DNA from 4 places in the Allohahella marinimesophila genome. Region 4 is predicted to be linked to each of the others. Evidence: predicted binding sites of a transcription regulator. Region 4 holds the regulator's gene; each other region holds the start of a gene.
The links. Region 4 encodes LexA, which represses DNA repair genes until DNA is damaged. Its sites were predicted from a motif close to TACTGTNTANNTANACAGTA; they were not measured.
Positions count from the first base shown of each region.

Region 1 (4,349 bases), on a different contig from region 4:
TTCTGACCCAGTTCGAAAGCGCCGGATTGGTCCTTCGGCATAACTTCGAAGGTGGTCACTCGGTCTTCGAACTCAACCATGATGATCACCACGATCATATGGTGTGTTCTGAAACAGGCACAGTGATCGAGTTCTGCGATCCGGTGATCGAAAAGCGACAGCGGGAAATCGCCGAAGAGCACGGCTATTCCCTCGTCGATCACAGCCTGATTCTGTACGTGAAACCCAAGTCTTCAGGGTCTAACAGGAACTGAGCCTGTCGCGTCCGTTTCTTCAGGACGCGAGCTGAAGCATCTCCTCGGCATGGGCCAGGGTTTTCCGCGTAATTTCTATTCCACCAAGCATTCTGGCAATTTCTGCGGTTCTTGCCTTGCCCTCGAGATGCCTCGCACTCGACTTGGTCGCACCGTCCTCGACCGCCTTGCTCACCATGAGATGTTGATGGGCGCATGAGGCGACCTGTGGCAAGTGAGTAATGCACAGGACCTGGGAGTGCGCGCCAATCTCCTTGAGCATGCGGCCGACAATTTCAGCCGTTCCGCCACCGATACCCACATCGACCTCATCGAAGACGATAGTCGGCATGGCTTGCTTGGCGACTGTAGCGACCTGTATGGCCAGGCTGATACGGGATAGTTCACCGCCAGAGGCGACCTTGCGCAGCGGCTTGCGGGGTTGCCCAGGGTTCAGGCTGATGCAGATTTCAACGCGTTCGCTGCCTGTAGGCGAAGGCTCATCCAAAGGCCTTAGCTCGAATGCCAGATCAGCCTTGATGTCCAGCGCCTTGAGCTGAGCTACCACCTTCGCGCCCAGCTCATCTGCTACCACATGACGCTGCTTGCCGAGCTTTTCGCTCAGTGTCGTCAAGGTCTTTTCTGCAGCCTTGCAGGTGGCTTCGAGCACCTCGGGATCAACAACGTTGGCCGCAAGCTCGGCCAGTTCCGTGCTCAGCTGCTCATAGGTCGACTCCAGTTCCTGAGGCTCACAATGATGCTTGCGTGCCAGTAAATAAATCTGGCTGAGTCGTGCCTCGACTTCGCGAAGTCGCTCGGGATCGACATCGACCGCATCGACGCTATGTCGAACATCACTATCGACTTCCTCTATCCGTATACGCGCCTCTTCAATCATGTCTACCGTGCTCGATAGCGCCGGCAGAAATTGCAGGGCCTGCTTGAGACAGCTGGACAACTGTTTGAACTGGTCGTTGAGGCCGCCCTCACCAGCGAGCAGGTTTTCAGAGGCGTTATTCAGTAAGCCGAGGAGGTCTTCGGCATGTGCCAGCTGGTGCTGCTCTTCTTCCAGTTGCTCGACTTCCCCGGTCTTCAGGGCCAGTTGGTCGAACTCTTCTACCTGATAGGTCAGGAGCTGCAGTTTGGCTTGCGAGTCCGCAGCGCCCGATCGGATGGCGCTGAGTCGTGCGTTGAGCTGCTTCCAGTTGCTGAAGGCGAAGCCAACTTCGGCCTTCAGCGTATCGAGACCACCGTAACTGTCCAGCAGCCTGGTCTGCGCGCCTGCCTGCATGAGGGCATGATGCTCATGCTGGGCATGAATATCGAGCAGCTGTGCGCCAAGTACCTTCAGATCGGCCAGCGGTACCGGACTGCCGTTGATATAGGCCTTGGAGCGCCCCTCCTTGCTGATGGTGCGACGGATGATGCACTCGTCGCCATCCTGCAGTTCCTTTCCATTCAACCATTCCACAGCGGAGGCAAGACCGGTCAGGTCGAAGCTGGCGCTGATATCTGCCCTGTCGCTGCCGTGCCGCACGATATCGGCCGCCGCCCTGTCGCCAATGCAGAGACCGAGCGCTTCGAGCAAAATGGATTTGCCCGCACCGGTTTCTCCGCTGATGGCAGTCATACCCTTATGCCATTCAATGGTAAGACGGTCGGCTATCGCCAGGTTCTGTATGGAAAGCTCGGTTAGCATCTGCGGCACCTTTCATCAGCTGAGTTTGGAAAGCTTCGGGCTACGCCAGTACAAATCAGCCCTCGTTCGATAGCTGTTAATATATACAGTGCTGTTTAAATAAACAACTGCTCCTTCGTCATTTCGAGCCATTGGCTCTTGAATTCACGTGGCCAGCCCCCATCAATGCGATACGGAATAATTTGGGTAGCTATTTCAGGAGCTGACATGGCAATTGATGAGAATTCGGGCAGACAGTCGGACGAGCAGTCTGAAGAGCAAAGCATGCAGGCAGACAAGCACGATCAGTCTCACCAGGGAGACCAGGAAGACGCCCTCCATGCGGATACGGATCATGCTGGAGACTATGAGGAAGAAGCGCTGTCAGCAACTGACAGCGAAGCCGACGACGCCAGCCGTGCCGATCAATCCGGCGCTGTAGACATCGCAGCGCTGCTTGGGAATACGGCTGAGCTGAACAAGCGGCTCGCGGACCAGCATGAGCAGATGCTCCGCATCCAGGCAGAGATGCAGAACGTTCAGCGTCGGGCAGACAGCGACGTCGAACGGGCGCGCAAGTTTGCATTGGAGCGGTTTGTGAAGGAGCTGTTGCCGGTGGTGGACAGTCTGGAAAAGGCGCTAGAAGCTGAACCTGGCGACAGCCAGTCTGAGGCTGTGATGCGGGAAGGGGTGGAGATGACGCTCGGACTACTTGTCAATGCGCTGAAGAAATTTGATGTGGAGCCCATAAATCCTGTCGGGTCGCCCTTCAACCCGGAATTGCATGAAGCCATGTCCATGGTGGCCAATCCAGATATGGCGCCAAATTCAGTCATGGCTGTGCTTCAGAAAGGCTACACCCTCTCCGGGCGGCTATTACGGCCGGCTATGGTCATCGTTGCCAAGGCACCCTGATACATAAAGTATGCCGATCGAGCGGTGTGGGGCTTGAAAAGGCCAAAACTGCCGCAATATTGATCGCAGGAACAAGAATTCGTTCTTATCCAGTCCAGCGGCAGGCTGAGCGAACGGGTTCAGAATTGAATTAGCCAGAACGAACTAGCCAAATCGAATCAGTAAGCGGAGTTTCAAATGGGAAAGATAATCGGTATAGATCTGGGTACAACCAACTCATGTGTGGCTGTGCTCGAAGGTGGTAAGGCTCGCGTCATCGAAAACTCCGAAGGCGCGAGAACGACACCATCCATCGTAGCTTTCACGCAGGACGGCGAGACCCTGGTCGGTCAGTCAGCCAAGCGTCAGGCCGTCACCAACCCTGAAAACACACTGTATGCCATCAAGCGTCTGATCGGTCGTCGCTTTGAAGACGACGTCGTTCAGAAAGACATCAAGATGGTGCCATACAAGATATCCAAGGCCGATAATGGTGATGCCTGGGTAGAAGTCAAAGGCAAGAAAATGGCGCCACCACAGGTGTCTGCCGAAGTATTGAAGAAAATGAAGAAGACGGCCGAGGACTTTCTTGGCGAGGCAGTGACTGAAGCGGTTATTACGGTTCCGGCCTACTTCAACGATTCCCAGCGTCAGGCCACCAAGGACGCAGGCAAGATTGCCGGTCTGGACGTCAAGCGTATCATCAACGAGCCGACGGCTGCGGCACTGGCCTACGGAATGGACAAGAAGGGTGGCGACAAGAAGATCGCGGTTTACGATCTTGGCGGCGGTACCTTCGATATTTCGATCATCGAAATAGCTGATGTTGATGGCGAAATGCAGTTTGAAGTACTCGCAACCAACGGCGACACCTTCCTCGGCGGCGAAGATTTCGACATGCGAATCATCGACTTCCTGGCCGACGAGTTCAAGAAGGACAGTGGTATCGACCTTCGCGGTGACCCACTCGCCATGCAGCGCCTGAAAGAAGCTGGTGAGAAGGCCAAGATTGAACTATCCAGCAGCCAGCAGACAGACGTGAATCTGCCCTATGTCACTGCTGATGCCAGCGGCCCCAAGCACTTGAACGTCAAGATGTCACGTTCGAAGCTCGAAGGCCTGGTTGAGCAGCTGGTCGAGCGCAGCCTTGCGCCTTGTAAGCAGGCGCTTGAAGATGCCGGCTATACTGCAGATGAAATTGACGAGGTTATTCTTGTCGGTGGTCAGACCCGCATGCCAATGGTACAGGCCAAGGTAACTGAATTCTTTGGCAAAGAGCCGAAGAAAGATGTCAACCCGGATGAAGCCGTTGCACTGGGTGCCGCTATCCAGGGTGCCGTTCTGGCGGGAGACGTTAAGGACGTGCTGCTGCTCGACGTGTCACCGCTGACGCTGAGCATTGAAACGATGGGTGGTGTGTCTACGCCAATCATCGAGAAGAACACTACGATTCCTACCAAGAAGTCGCAGGTGTTCAGTACAGCAGAAGACAACCAGTCTGCTGTAACGATTCACGTCCTGCAGGGTGAGCGCAAGCGCGCTCA
Region 1 covers NZ_BAABBO010000018.1:166,867-171,215, reverse strand. Annotated here, with positions in the region: gene fur (ferric iron uptake transcriptional regulator) at 1-254, shown strand, start outside; gene recN (DNA repair protein RecN) at 274-1,932, opposite strand; gene grpE (nucleotide exchange factor GrpE) at 2,140-2,826, shown strand; gene dnaK (molecular chaperone DnaK) at 3,004-4,349, shown strand, end outside.
Region 1: a site for LexA is predicted at 2,004-2,023, ahead of recN (DNA repair protein RecN). Genes of this name have one in related genera too.

Region 2 (4,349 bases), on a different contig from region 4:
TCGGTGTAACGAGTGGCGTTGTTGAGAATGTTCGAGAAAATCTGAACGAGACGGGTGCGATCACCGAATACCTTGTCCTCTGTTTCGGCTCGCGACAAGGTGAGCGTCTGCTGTTTGTCAGTCAGTAAATGGTCAATCTGTTCGACTGCATCATCGATGACGTCGCTTATCCTGACTTGCGAACGCTGCAGATGAACCAGTCCGCGAGTGACTCGTGAAACGTCCAGCAGGTCGTCCACAAGTTGAGACATGTGGCTGACTTGCCGTGAAATGACTGCACTAGTGGCTCGTACTTGTCTGGCGGCGAGATTGGGTAATTTCAGCAGTTCAGCCGCCGTACTGATGGGGGCGAGCGGATTGCGAAGCTCATGCGCCAGCATGGCCAGGAATTCGTCCTTACGGCGGTTGGCCTCTCTCAGCTCTTCCTGAGCCTGTTCAATTTCATGAATGTCTGTGTTTGTTCCGAACCACTGGACGATATTGCCTGCTGCATCGTGAAGCGGCGCAGTCTTGGTAAAGAATGTCCGATACTCTCCGCTGGCAGAGCGTATGGGGCCGGTCATTTCGAAAGGTTCACCGGCGGCAATGAGCGCCTTGTATTGCTGAACACCCTCGGCCGCGCTTTCAGGTCGGTGGACCACATGCCAGCCCCAGCCCTGAACCTGCTCCAGGGAAGTGCCGGTATATTCAAAGAACCGATCGTTGAACCAATGTATGTAACCGTCAGGCTGCGCCATCCACGCCAGCTGGGGAATCGTATTGGCAAGCTGGCGGAGGCGTTGCTCACTGTCCTGCAAGGCCTTGTTGGCCCTTATGGCTTCCGTTACATCACTGCCTTCTATGAAAATGCCGCTGACATCGCCAGCGCTGTCGCGGATCGGCTGATAGACAAAATCGACGTAGCGTTGCTCCAGTTCGCCGCCTGGCTGACGCCTGAGTCTGACAGGTACTGCACGCCCTACATAAGGTTCGCCACTTGAATAGACGATATCAAGTAGCTCGAAAAGACCCTGGCCTTCAACCTCGGGCAAGGCTTCTCGTACCGACCTGCCGACCAGGTCCCGGCCACCGACCAGCTGATAGTAAGCCGTGTTTGCGAGCTCGAAGGTATGGTTGGCGTGACGCAGAATTGCCATGATACCGGGTGCCTGCTGAAAGAAGTCCCTGAGACGGTCATTTTCGTCTTTGCGTTCACGCTCAGCTAAAACCTGTCGAGTAGTTTCGGTGCAAGTGCAAAACACCCCCGCCACATGTCCCGCCTCGCAATAAACGGGTGAGTAGGAAAAGGTGAACCAGGTCTGTTCGGTAAAGCCTTTACGCAGAATGGTAAGTGGCAGGTTTTCGAAAAACGATGATTCGCCGGCCATAGCCTTATCAATGATGGGCGAAATATCGCTCCAGATTTCTGACCAGATCGTTTTGAATGGCTGGCCTAGCGCAGCTGGATGTTTTTGGCCGAGGATAGCCGCATAGGCGTCGTTATAGAAAAAGCCGAGCTGCGAACCCCAGGCGACGAACATGGGGAATTTTGAATTCAGCATGAGGCTCGCCACGGTTTGCAGTGCCTGCGGCCAACTTTCAGGCGCCCCAAGGGGTGATCGATTCCAGTCATTCTGTTCGATCAGGCTTGCGATTTCGCCTGTTCCTAGCTTAAGAGAGTTCACTGCACTCATCCGACAATTATGGCGTGATAAATTCTTTACACGGCGCATGAACGCCCTGCTACTGCTCTGACCGTTGCTGCCAGCTATATGAGCCGTTAAACCGAGAATTTTACGTGGATCTGTGCGGCGCAAGGCGAGATGATGAGCAAGGTACGTAGGTAATTCAGGAAAGGTGCTTTAGTGATGAAAGAAGCTCGCAGGAAAAGCGATGGATATCTGTAACATCCTGTGTAATCTTGGCGGCAGATACGTTAGTCAGGAAAAGGATCAGGGCAGAGTATGAAGACGGATGAAATGGCCAGTGTTCTCGGCTCGAGCTGTGAGGAGCGATATGATTATTTTCTCACTGCAGTAGGCGAACATCGCGATATCTGGATTGTGGTCAACAACGATCAGCAGTTTCTTAAGATCTATGACGAGGATGATGGGATCGAATATCTGCCAGTCTGGCCTGACAGGGCTTTTGCCGCTGCTTATTGCGAGGACGCTGCAGACCTAGCACCCAAGAGCATCGCAGTTCCAGAGTTCTTCAAAAAATGGATTGACGGCCTGACCCGCGATGGTTTGCAGGTAGGCGTATTTCCGGGCTCAGACGCTACAGTCTGGATGATGGCGCCATCCGAGCTGAAAAGTGATCTCCAGGAAGAACTGTCACAGCCCTGAGTTGCTCTCCAGGTGCCGTGGCGAAGCGCTAGTCCTGTGCGGCACTCGACTCACTCAAGACCTGAGGCTTTTTGAACGCTTTCTGAAAAAGGTCCTTGTCTTCAGCAATGACCAGCGCGCAGCGGTCAGCAAGTTCTTCGCTCATACCGTCTACTTTCTTGAGCAGATATTCACGAATTTCCTCAGACAGCTCCAATACTCTGTCGCGGGCATCTGCCTCAGCCTTCGTGTTGAAGAGGAGCTCATTGGGCTGTTTCAAAGCCATTTCCAGTCCATCCCTATCTGAATAGTAAACTGCCTGTACTGACATGTTCGAATACCCTTCCGGCAATAAATTTGGCTGGTTATTTATACAGTGTCCGGTGGCTGGCAGCAAGGATAAATTGCAGCTTCACTACCGCCTGGTAGCCCGCTTTTCCGGTTGTGGACTTCTCGCTTTTGTTCAAAAGAGCAACACATATAGTTTTTCTTTTTAATATCTATCCCGACTATACAGACCTATAACTTAAGTCCGGCTTTCGTTTTCCCCTCCAAGATTTTACGAAATCTAAAACGTGCTCTCGCGTCCCGGCAAGATTCAAATATCGGCTTCAGGCACTGCGAAACGTCCATCGCGGCCTGTCATATGCCGCACAACAGTTACTATCAGGTAAAACAGATGAAAGCATTCGACACAAATCCGAAACACCTTGTATGGCCATTGGTAGCGGCGATATCGCTAGGCCTTACAGGCTGTGGTAGTGACAGCAAGAACAGGACAGCGCCGACGACAGATGGTACTACGGATGGCACCACCACCGAGGGCTCACCAACCGTGGCCTCTACTGGTCCTGCCGACAAAATGGTCGACGTGGCGCTCAATACCATGGTGGTAGCAACCTTTAATAATGCCATTGACGCTGACTCCATCAGTTCTGCCGGTTTCACGCTGGCCGCTGCGGGGCTGACTGACGAAACAGGTACAGTGACGGTGGATACAGCCACCAACACCGCTTCTTTCGATCCGACAAGCAATTTAGTCGGAGACTCTGTCTATACGGCCACTATTAGCACCGACGTAAAGTCGCTGGAAGGTATAGCTATGGACAACAATTATGTCTGGACTTTCACAACCGGACTGATCGTTGATGTTACGCCGCCGGCAGTCGCTTCCACAGATGCTGCTGATCAGGACACGGACGTTTCGACCAACAGAAATGTCAGTGTCGTTTTTAGTGAGAAGATGAATCCTGCCACGATCAACTCAACCACGTTCACCCTTACTGGTCCGGCCGGTGCGGTTCCTGGCGTCGTGAGCTATCCGGGCACCACTGCACAGTTCAATCCTGATCAGGACCTGGATCTCAGTACTCAGTACACCGCTACCATCACGACTGGTGCGGAGGATCTGGCAGCCAACGCGCTGGCTGCAAGTTTCGTGTGGAGTTTCACCACTGGCACGACGCCCGCCATGGGCCCAGCACCTGTCAATCTTGGAACAGCGGGCAACTATGTCATTCTCGCCAAGACAATGATTTCAACAACAGGTACCACCAAAATAATAGGGGATATCGCCATAAGTCCGGCTGCTGAAACCTTCATTACCGGCTTTTCGCAAGCACGCGACAGCTCGGGTACTTTTGCGACGACGCCGTCTGATATATTGACAGGCAGAATCTACGCAGCCGACATGACACCACCGACACCTGCAATACTCACGACGGCAATCAGCGACATGGAGATTGCCTTTACCGACGCCGCTAGCCGAACGACACCTGACTACACTGAGCTTGGTGCAGGCGATGTGAGCGGACAGGTTCTTGAGCCGGGTCTCTACAAGTGGGGCACCTCACTATTGATGACTTCTGCTGTAACGCTCAACGGGGACGCCAACGACGTATGGATCTTCCAGATTGCTCAAGACCTCACTGTTGAGAATGGTGTCGACTTGATACTGGCCGGTGGTGCGCTTGCAAAGAACATCTTCTGGCAGGTCGGTGGTGCTGTATCTCTGGGTACGACCAGCGATTTCGATGGCATTAT
Region 2 covers NZ_BAABBO010000010.1:122,472-126,820, reverse strand. Annotated here, with positions in the region: gene ABD735_RS11720 (sensor histidine kinase) at 1-1,664, opposite strand, end outside; gene ABD735_RS11715 (DUF2750 domain-containing protein) at 1,944-2,327, shown strand; gene ABD735_RS11710 (YebG family protein) at 2,356-2,637, opposite strand; gene ABD735_RS11705 (ice-binding family protein) at 2,986-4,349, shown strand, end outside.
Region 2: a site for LexA is predicted at 2,666-2,685, ahead of ABD735_RS11710 (YebG family protein). Genes of this name have one in related genera too.

Region 3 (4,349 bases), on a different contig from region 4:
CGAGGTCTCTCGGCCTGGCTGAGCCAAGCGCAATTCGCGTCAGCACTCGCTCCATATCACCGATGCCTTTCAGGACCTCTCGAACTGCCTCGAAGCGCAGGCGTTCAATCAATGCCGCTACAGCATCATGCCGTTCGCCGATGGCTACCGGATCACGAAGCGGCCTGTTCAGCAGCCGCTTCAGCAACCTCGCGCCCATGACGCCGGCGGTCGTATCGAGCGCCCAGCACAGGGAGTGACGGAACTCGCCGCCGCTGGTCTGATCTATCTCGAGATTTCGCCGCGTCGCGGCATCAATGAGGATGGCGTCGTCATGACGCTCGGTCACCAGTGTGCAGATGTGGGGCAGGGCGTTCTGCTGCGTTTCACGAACATAATGCAAAAGGGCGCCAGCAGCCGATACAGCTGCCGGTTTGTCGCTGCAGCCGTAGCCGTCAAGGTGGAGAACGCCCAGCTGCTCACAGAGAATACGCTCGCAGGTGGCTTTGTCGAAGTGCCACTCAGGCAGCTTTCGCACCGTGCTTCGAAGAATCTGTTGTCGGAGCAGACTACCGCCAGCTTCAGCCAATGCTCCACTTTCGTTCAATAGAAGTTCCGAGGGTCGAAGTCTACCGAGTTCATCGGCCACCGCTACCAGCGAGTCGACTTCCTGCAGGCTGAAGCGAGCAGTGCTCACATCAAGCATGGCGATACCATAGACGAGGCTGGCGGCCTGTCCTTCCTTGCCTTTTGCAGCAGGACCAGCGTGTACTGCGACGATGATGTTATCGCTGCGCTCATCGAGAAAGGCATCATCCGTCAAGGTGCCTGGCGTGACCGTTCGTGCGACCTTGCGCTCCACCGGCCCCTTGCTTTCACCGGGCGTACCGACCTGTTCACAGATAACAACGCTGTGCCCGAGTTTCACGAGCTTGGCCAGATAAGCCTCGGCGGCGTGATAGGGAACCCCAGCCATGGGGATTGGCTTGCCAGCTGACTGCCCGCGGTGCGTAAGCGTGATGTCCAGCAGCGCTGATACCTGCAACGCATCATCGAAGAAGAGTTCGTAGAAATCACCCATGCGGTAGAACAGGAACTGATCGGGGTGCTCTGCCTTTATGCGCAGAAATTGCTGCATCATCGGGGTGTGCTGCGACAGGGCCGATCCATGTGCTGTATTCGTCGATGAGCTGTCTGACTCATGGTGCGAGACTGTCTGAGTGGTCGTTGTCATTGATGAGCTGTCTGACTCATGGTGCGAGACTGTCTGAGTGGTCGTTGTCATTGATGAGCTGTCTGACTCATGGTGCGAGACTGTCTGAGTGGTCGTTGTCATTAATGTCCGGGATATGGCTGAGCGTGTTTTGACCGGCGCGGACGCCGAGGGCAGAATGTCCAAAAGTGACGGCATTTGCCACTGAACCTTCCTGAAGGACCGCATACATGGAGAACGATTTGTCTGATGCTGCCCAGCGGCTGAGTATAAAGCTTCCCGAACTGGAGTTGCTAGTTTCGATCGGAGCGAGCTTGCAAAAGCTGCAGTGGCAGGTCACCGTCGCAGAGTCCTGCACAGCGGGCGGCATAGGCTATGCGCTGACGAGCATTGCTGGCAGCTCTGCCTGGTTCGAGCAGGGCTTCATTGTTTACAGCAACGCAGCGAAAGAGCGCATGCTCGAGGTGCCGGCGCAGTTGCTACTCGATCATGGGGCGGTCAGTGAGCCGGTGGCGGGAGCCATGGCATTGGGTGCCGCGAGGTGTGCTGGAGCACAAATTGCCCTGGCAGTGAGCGGTATTGCTGGTCCAGGTGGTGGCAGCGCGGATAAACCGGTTGGTACGGTCTGCTTCGGGTGGCATCTGCCGGGTGATACCGTCACTGAGCGGCGACACTTCAGTGGCGACCGTGCGGCCGTACGTGAGCAGACCATCGCCTACAGCCTGGCAAAGCTGTATGGACTGCTGCAGAATCTGGAGCCGGGATTGTGACTGCCAGGCATCAGTAAAATTTGGTCAAAAGCCATACAGCAGGCTTGCACGGCAGATTTATCTTGTGACATACTGCTGTTGTTTTATACAGTATTGCTTAGGCGACAAACTGCATGGACGCAGAATGGTTGGCATACCGGCCAGCTACTGTCTGGTCTGCAGAGGGCACTGAACTCCCACTGCTGACCGACCTCAATTAATCAAAGGTGAAATCAAGAATGGATGATAATCGCAAGAAGGCGCTCACCGCAGCGCTGAGTCAGATCGAACGACAGTACGGTAAAGGCGCGGTCATGCGTATGGGTGAAAAGCCCAGGGAAGCGATGCCTGCAGTGTCTACCGGCTCACTCGGGCTCGATATTGCACTCGGTATAGGTGGGCTGCCTTATGGACGTATTGTTGAAGTCTATGGTCCTGAAAGTTCAGGCAAGACGACGCTGACGCTCCAGGTGATTGCAGAAGCGCAGAAGAAAGGGAAGACCTGCGCTTTCATCGATGCAGAGCATGCACTCGACCCAATTTATGCCGAGAAGCTGGATGTCAATATCGATGATCTGCTGGTCTCCCAGCCGGACACCGGCGAGCAGGCACTCGAGATCGCCGATATGCTGGTTCGCTCCGGTGCCGTAGACGTTATCGTCATCGACTCCGTGGCGGCACTCACGCCCAAGGCTGAAATCGAAGGTGAAATGGGTGACTCGCACGTCGGGCTGCAAGCCAGACTGATGTCCCAGGCCCTTCGAAAGCTGACCGGTAACGTCAAGCAGGCTAACGTGCTGATGGTGTTCATCAATCAGATCAGAATGAAGATCGGTGTGATGTTTGGTTCGCCTGAAACGACTACAGGCGGCAATGCCCTGAAGTTCTACGCTTCCGTTCGACTGGACATCCGTCGTATCGGCGCGGTCAAGGAAGGCGATGAGGTGGTTGGTAACGAAACGCGAGTGAAGGTCGTCAAGAACAAGGTGAGCCCGCCTTTCCGTCAGACCGAGTTCCAGATTCTTTACGGCCGTGGCATTTATCGCACCGGTGAGGTGGTTGATCTCGGCGTGAAGGAAGGTTTTGTAGACAAGGCAGGCGCCTGGTACAGCTACAATGGCGACAAGATTGGTCAGGGCAAAGCCAATGCCGCCAAGTTCCTTGAGGAAAATTCGACAATGCTTGCTGAGATTGAAGGCAAGATTCGCGATAAGTTGCTGCCGAAGCCCATTGGTCCAAAAGCTGTGCCCGAAGTAGAAGCCGAAGCTGCTGGTTAATGAGTTAAGCCGTGCATATTCGCGTCGAACTCGGTCCCGCGCCTATTGATAACCTTACCCTGGCTAGGTCCTTCAGGGCTGGTTTGAATCAGGGCTCGAGTTCGCTTGGCGCGATATGCAGTTTTGAGGGTCTGGTGAGAGAGTACGGCGATGACAGAAATGTCATCGCGCTCGAACTGGAACATTATCCGGGAATGACGGAGCGCTCGCTTCGTGAGATTGCTGAACACGCTGCAGAGCGTTGGCAACTGCTGGCAATAGCCATTGTCCACCGCGTCGGCCGAATTGAGCTGGGTGAGGTGGTTGTGGTGGTCTCGGTGGCGTCGTCCCATCGACACGCTGCTTTTGAAGCCTGCGCCTACATCATGGACCGTCTGAAAACCGAAGCGCCTTTCTGGAAAAAAGAAATCAGCGCCAGCGGACAGAGTTGGGTCGCTTCCAAAGACAGTGATGGGCTTGCCGCAGCACGCTGGGCTGCCAAAGACTGAGCAATGCCCTTCTAGATGTCTGTTTTCGCAGTCTGTTGACTGTTCTCGCTGAAGATACGCTCGATACGGGCCAATGCATTATCGACAGCACGATCATAATTCTTCTCAGAAGCCCAGCAGTCAAAAGTGATGCCGACTCGCGTGACGCCATGCGTGGTCACCGCGTCGCTGTCGACATTTGCAACTCTGCCAGTAATCGCTTTTTCATTCACATATTTGGCAGTAAAACTGAAACTGAGACGATCGCCGACCTTCAGCTTTCCTGGAAAGCCAATTGCCATGCCATAACGATTGAAGTCAAAACAGTCGACCTCACGAGCCTGCTTCGAAAATCCGAAAAACCCTTTCGGCGCAGCAATAACCCGTAATTCGTCTGTGTCGTGACGTCGTTTGATGCGTCGTTCGAGCTGCTGCCTGAAATTGAATTCGTGCATTATGTAAGTTTGAAGCCGCCCCAGCGTCTGCCTTTAAGATGGATGGAGTTTACAAAAAAATACAAAGGAATGCGAAGATTCCCGACAGAGCGGGTGAAATTACACAGTCACGTCGATTTCGGCACCCCGACGGTCATTCAGCCGTTCCGGGCGTCCATAGCGAGCGTCCAGTAGTTCAGGGCGTCTTCTATCAACCCGCCGACGTCTCT
Region 3 covers NZ_BAABBO010000012.1:89,721-94,069, reverse strand. Annotated here, with positions in the region: gene mutS (DNA mismatch repair protein MutS) at 1-1,213, opposite strand, end outside; gene ABD735_RS14295 (CinA family protein) at 1,423-1,962, shown strand; gene recA (recombinase RecA) at 2,181-3,218, shown strand; gene ABD735_RS14285 (molybdenum cofactor biosynthesis protein MoaE) at 3,230-3,706, shown strand; gene ABD735_RS14280 (hypothetical protein) at 3,718-4,140, opposite strand; gene ABD735_RS14275 (hypothetical protein) at 4,240-4,349, opposite strand, start outside.
Region 3: a site for LexA is predicted at 2,036-2,055, ahead of recA (recombinase RecA). Genes of this name have one in related genera too.

Region 4 (4,349 bases):
CCAGGACAGCACCTTTACGTAACAGCAGCTTCGGCGAATGCGCACCGGCTTTCAAAGCGATCGAACTCATAGCATGTCCTTTCCGATTCATAGTCTGCACCTGCGAGAGGTGTAATGGCTTATCACAGAGTATAGGCAAAGAAAATCATCTTGCTATGAACGGGCAGCGTGAAGATTTTGATATACTTCAACGCAGGCAGGCTTGGCCGTAGCCCACCAATAGAGGATGTTCAGATGGCAGCACCAACCCTTACAGAGTGGCAATCGTTCATCAGCGCAAATATCTTCGGCGCAGAGCAGATGCAATTGCAGCAGCAAAAGGTCGACTCCCGGGCGCTACAGGACATTCATGAACGTGCCGCCTTGTTGTTTTTGCAGATGGCCTGGACCGGGCTGCTGCAATCGCTCGCCCGCCAGCAGGGTCTTCAGCTTGAGCGGCCCTCTCTCGATGCGCTAGAGCAGGAAATTGGACATGGCACTGCCGAAACGGGCGTATTGCGAAACCTGTTGGCAGAGCGGGATTCATGGCTGACGCTGATGCTCGAGGCTATAGCAGAGGTCAGTAGTGCTCATGCCGGCCAGGGCGCATCGAGAGAAAATGGCGTATCATCAGATGAAGAGGGGGGCGATGGTCTCATCGCCATGGTTGATCTTGGCGCGTCGTCGAGAGATCTCGCACGCTGGTCTGGAAGCCTGCGTGCCCTCGTATATCAACTGGAGAGTTCCAGCCTTGAATGCTGAAAATCAGCCCTCATAATGTGTCTACACATGTAGGAGATGACTATGCCTTCAGCACTATTTGAAATCATTCAGCTGTCGAATGGTAGCTTTGCACTTCAACAGATCGGTTCCTCCGGTGAACCCTTGCTGAAAATTGAATTCAGTGATGAAGCCAAGGCATTTCTGGAGAATCAGGACGCTCAGGTTGCTCGCGCCATGATTGGTGCTGCAATTCGGACCGTGGGGCAAATGCGGAGCTATGAGGTCACAGAGGAAACATTGTCTGCTGCGGACCTCGCCAGCAGCGTAGAAGGGTCAGATATCGATCCTGACGACGACACGGCTGTTCGGCGCGAAGCCTTCCGAAGAAAATTGGCCAGCCAGAAGGGTAGTGCGCAAAAGGATGGCAAATCGGATTATCGTCAGGTGAAGCCAGAGTCCCACTGGCTTCATTGATCTTCCGGCCTCCAGCGGACGCCGGAGGTCTGCCTAGATCGTGGTGCGTAACACGCCGATCACTTCGCCTTCAATTTCTGCGGAGCGGCTCGACAGGTCTATGCGCATTGTTTCGAAATCGCTGTTCGCTGGCTCGAGATAGAGGATATTATTTTCCTGCCGGATAGTCTTTACGGTCACTTCGTCATCAATTCGTACTACACCGATCGAGCCATTGCGAATCTCTGATGTCTTTTTGATGGCGAGAAGATCACCCTCCAGTATGCCCACGTCTTTCATGCTCAAGCCCCGTACGCGTAGCAGGAAATCTGGCAGTTGCGAGAACAGTCCTTTGTGGATATCAATGCGTTGTTCGATATTTTCAGTAGCAAGAATCGGGAATCCGGCAGCGACCGATCCAACAACTGGGACGCCGGGCTCCGGCTCATCGAGCAGTCGGATACCTCTGGAAGCCCCTGGTATCATCTCGATGGCACCTTTGCGGGCAAGCGCCTTGAGATGCTCTTCCGCTGCGTTGGCAGACTTGAAACCAATGATACCTGAGATTTCCGCACGGGTAGGCGGACGACCCTCCTCGAGAATATAAGTGCGGATCAGTTCAAGAATCTGGGCCTGGCGTCTGGTCAATCCTGTCATGAGAGATGTCCGTATACTGGTTATATAATCAATACTGTTAATGTATACACATCTCGCATGCATGTAAATACCTGAATATCAACCGGAAGCGGCCCCAAAGCCACTGGCCGTGCGCCTTGAATCCGTATCAACGCTCCTCATCTGGATCTGGATAACCAATGACCTTTCAGCAATTCGAATCCCTCAGCCTGTACGTTCTGGTTGGAGGGCTCATCATTTTCATGGGCTTCATCGTCTGGGACCTCGCCAAAAAGTCCAAGGCGGGGCGTTTTGGCACAGCGATTCTCTTTATCGCGTTGTTTCTGGGCGTGGTCGGCTTTGTGGTAAAGACCGTCCTAGTGGAGATCTTTAATGTCGGGGCTGGCTGATAGCGCAGACCCAACGCTTAGTCCCGCTGCGGAGCACGTTCACCAGGATAAAGCGACTCCGCCAGGCTTGCTGGCTGGGCATCATCGGCAGATTTGGACAGCCACTCTCCCGTGAAGTTGATGATCCTGACTTGCAGCTCGGCAGCTCTCGAATCGGCCGATCCTGTCGGACTGCCAAAACAGTGCTGCTGGAGGGTGGCAAGCTCGGCCTTGATCTTACCCAGCACCTGTTCACTACGCGCAACATTTGAGCGGCTGGTCTGCTTCTGGAGCCAGCTGGAATACACGCTGGCAAAGCTGCAGGGTGTCATGGCTTCGAACGCTGGTCGCTCCCTGCGCGCCCACTGCTGTTGAACGGATAGGCCTTCACGGGTTCCGGGTGCCTTTTCGTGGGGTGCCTGAAGCGCGCGTTGTCTGTAGTGCCAGGCCAGCCAGCCGAGTCCAAGGCACAATATCGCCAGAATCAGGCTGAGCAGTGGCCAGAACCTGCTGTACTCTCCAGCGGCAGTGGCTTCGCCAGGCGTAGCAGAATCAGGAGCCGTCACAGTCTGTCGCTCGGCGTCAGATTCGGCGCTATCTGATATCGGAGGTGGTGCGAGCGCAGCTTCGCCTGAACCACTTCCGCTCACCTCAAGTACGCGCTCAGGAAGAATGGCGACACGTTGCTCATCGTTCACCACGTCCCACCAGGGGATTCTGATTTCCGGCAATACGAAACGGCCTGGTCGTGTAGCGATCAGCGCATATTCCTGAGTTCGGACCCCGGTGATGCCGGCGGCATGCACTTCCTCGCTCGTTTCGGACTGGCCTGGATAAAGTCGCACCCCATCCGGGGTATCTACGTCGATGGGGGGCAGCGTAGCACTTTCAAGCCCGAGTCCCTGCAAGGTAATCGTCCGGGTAACCGACTCGCCGACCTGCAGCTTCGCGGTATCCGGCTCATAGGACTCCGAGACACTGAACCCCATGGCTGGAAGCCAGGTGCTGCCGCTGAATCTGGCTGGAGGATCCTTGATATCCACCGACACAGGTGGACTAGTCACCGTTTCGTAGTTGCCCCGCCCAAAGCGACGATTGACGAACCGGCCTGAAAACTTCACCGCCGGAATAGTCAGTTCACCACTGTCTTCTGCAAAAACAGCGTATTGTCGCTCCACGACCTCAAACCGTTTCCCCGCGCGCGTCTGGTTGTACTCCTTCTGCTTCTCGAGCTGCCGGAACAGCGCCCCTTTCACATTGGGGTGGGCCAGTTGTCCATCCACGAGTTCATTGCTGTAGAGCAGTTTGACGGTGAGGAGCATCTGCTCGCCAACGTAAGCGCTCTCCTTGTCTATCGTCATTTCGACCATCAGGTCACTGTCGGCCGGGTTCTTCGGCGCATCGCTGACCTTGAGCTCTATCGGATCGGTCGACTCGTCTTCAAGGCTCAGAGCGGGAATGGTGATATCGCCAGCTCGCTTCGGGCTCAGTGTATACGTCCAGGCGACCAGCGAATTGTTCACATTATTCTCAAACTGGACGCGATAGTTCTGCTGGCGATCAAGTATCTCGAAATCTTCTTCGAGCACACTGACTTCTGGGGAATCGATGTCCAGGGTATTGAGGTTGAACAGGCTGATGCCCAGCGAGGCATCGAGCTTGCTCGAAATTGTAAGCTGCACTGTTTCTCCCAGCGCCAGCTCGTTTCGATCCACCGAAGCCGTGAGCCCATCCGCAGCCATTGACGGGCTGCCGATCAGCATCAGACAGGACAGCCACAGCATAAGCAAGCCTCGGTGACGGCGGTTCAGGGCACGGTCTGATGTCGAGTAGCCATGACTGCTGCTGTTTCGATAATGCATTCTGTTCATTTCCCGATTCATTTCGCTGGTTGTCTCCCCGTTACCAGGGGTTGCTGCTTGCTGTGCCAGGTGAGGTCCGGGTTGCTGGTGCACCTGCCTCGTCCTGTCCGGATCCCGGTGCTCGCTGATCATATCGGCTGTCAGGGTTGCGGTATTGGTACAGGAACTTTCGTTGCAGCAACTCCCCGGGATCATCCGGAATCCGGCGTAGCCACTGCTCCTGCTGCTGCTCACTGAGATCATAAGTCGAGGCCTCTGCGCTAGCTGCAGCAGCATCGGGTAATTCCTCGCCGTCTCCACCTGACTGCTCGGCGGCGGCCTGTTTTGA
Region 4 covers NZ_BAABBO010000024.1:1,410-5,758, forward strand. Annotated here, with positions in the region: gene ABD735_RS19685 (DUF1329 domain-containing protein) at 1-70, opposite strand, end outside; gene ABD735_RS19690 (DUF6586 family protein) at 235-741, shown strand; gene ABD735_RS19695 (hypothetical protein) at 784-1,176, shown strand; gene lexA (transcriptional repressor LexA) at 1,210-1,812, opposite strand; gene ABD735_RS19705 (DUF2788 domain-containing protein) at 1,971-2,180, shown strand; gene ABD735_RS19710 (BatD family protein) at 2,198-4,030, opposite strand; gene ABD735_RS19715 (VWA domain-containing protein) at 4,062-4,349, opposite strand, start outside.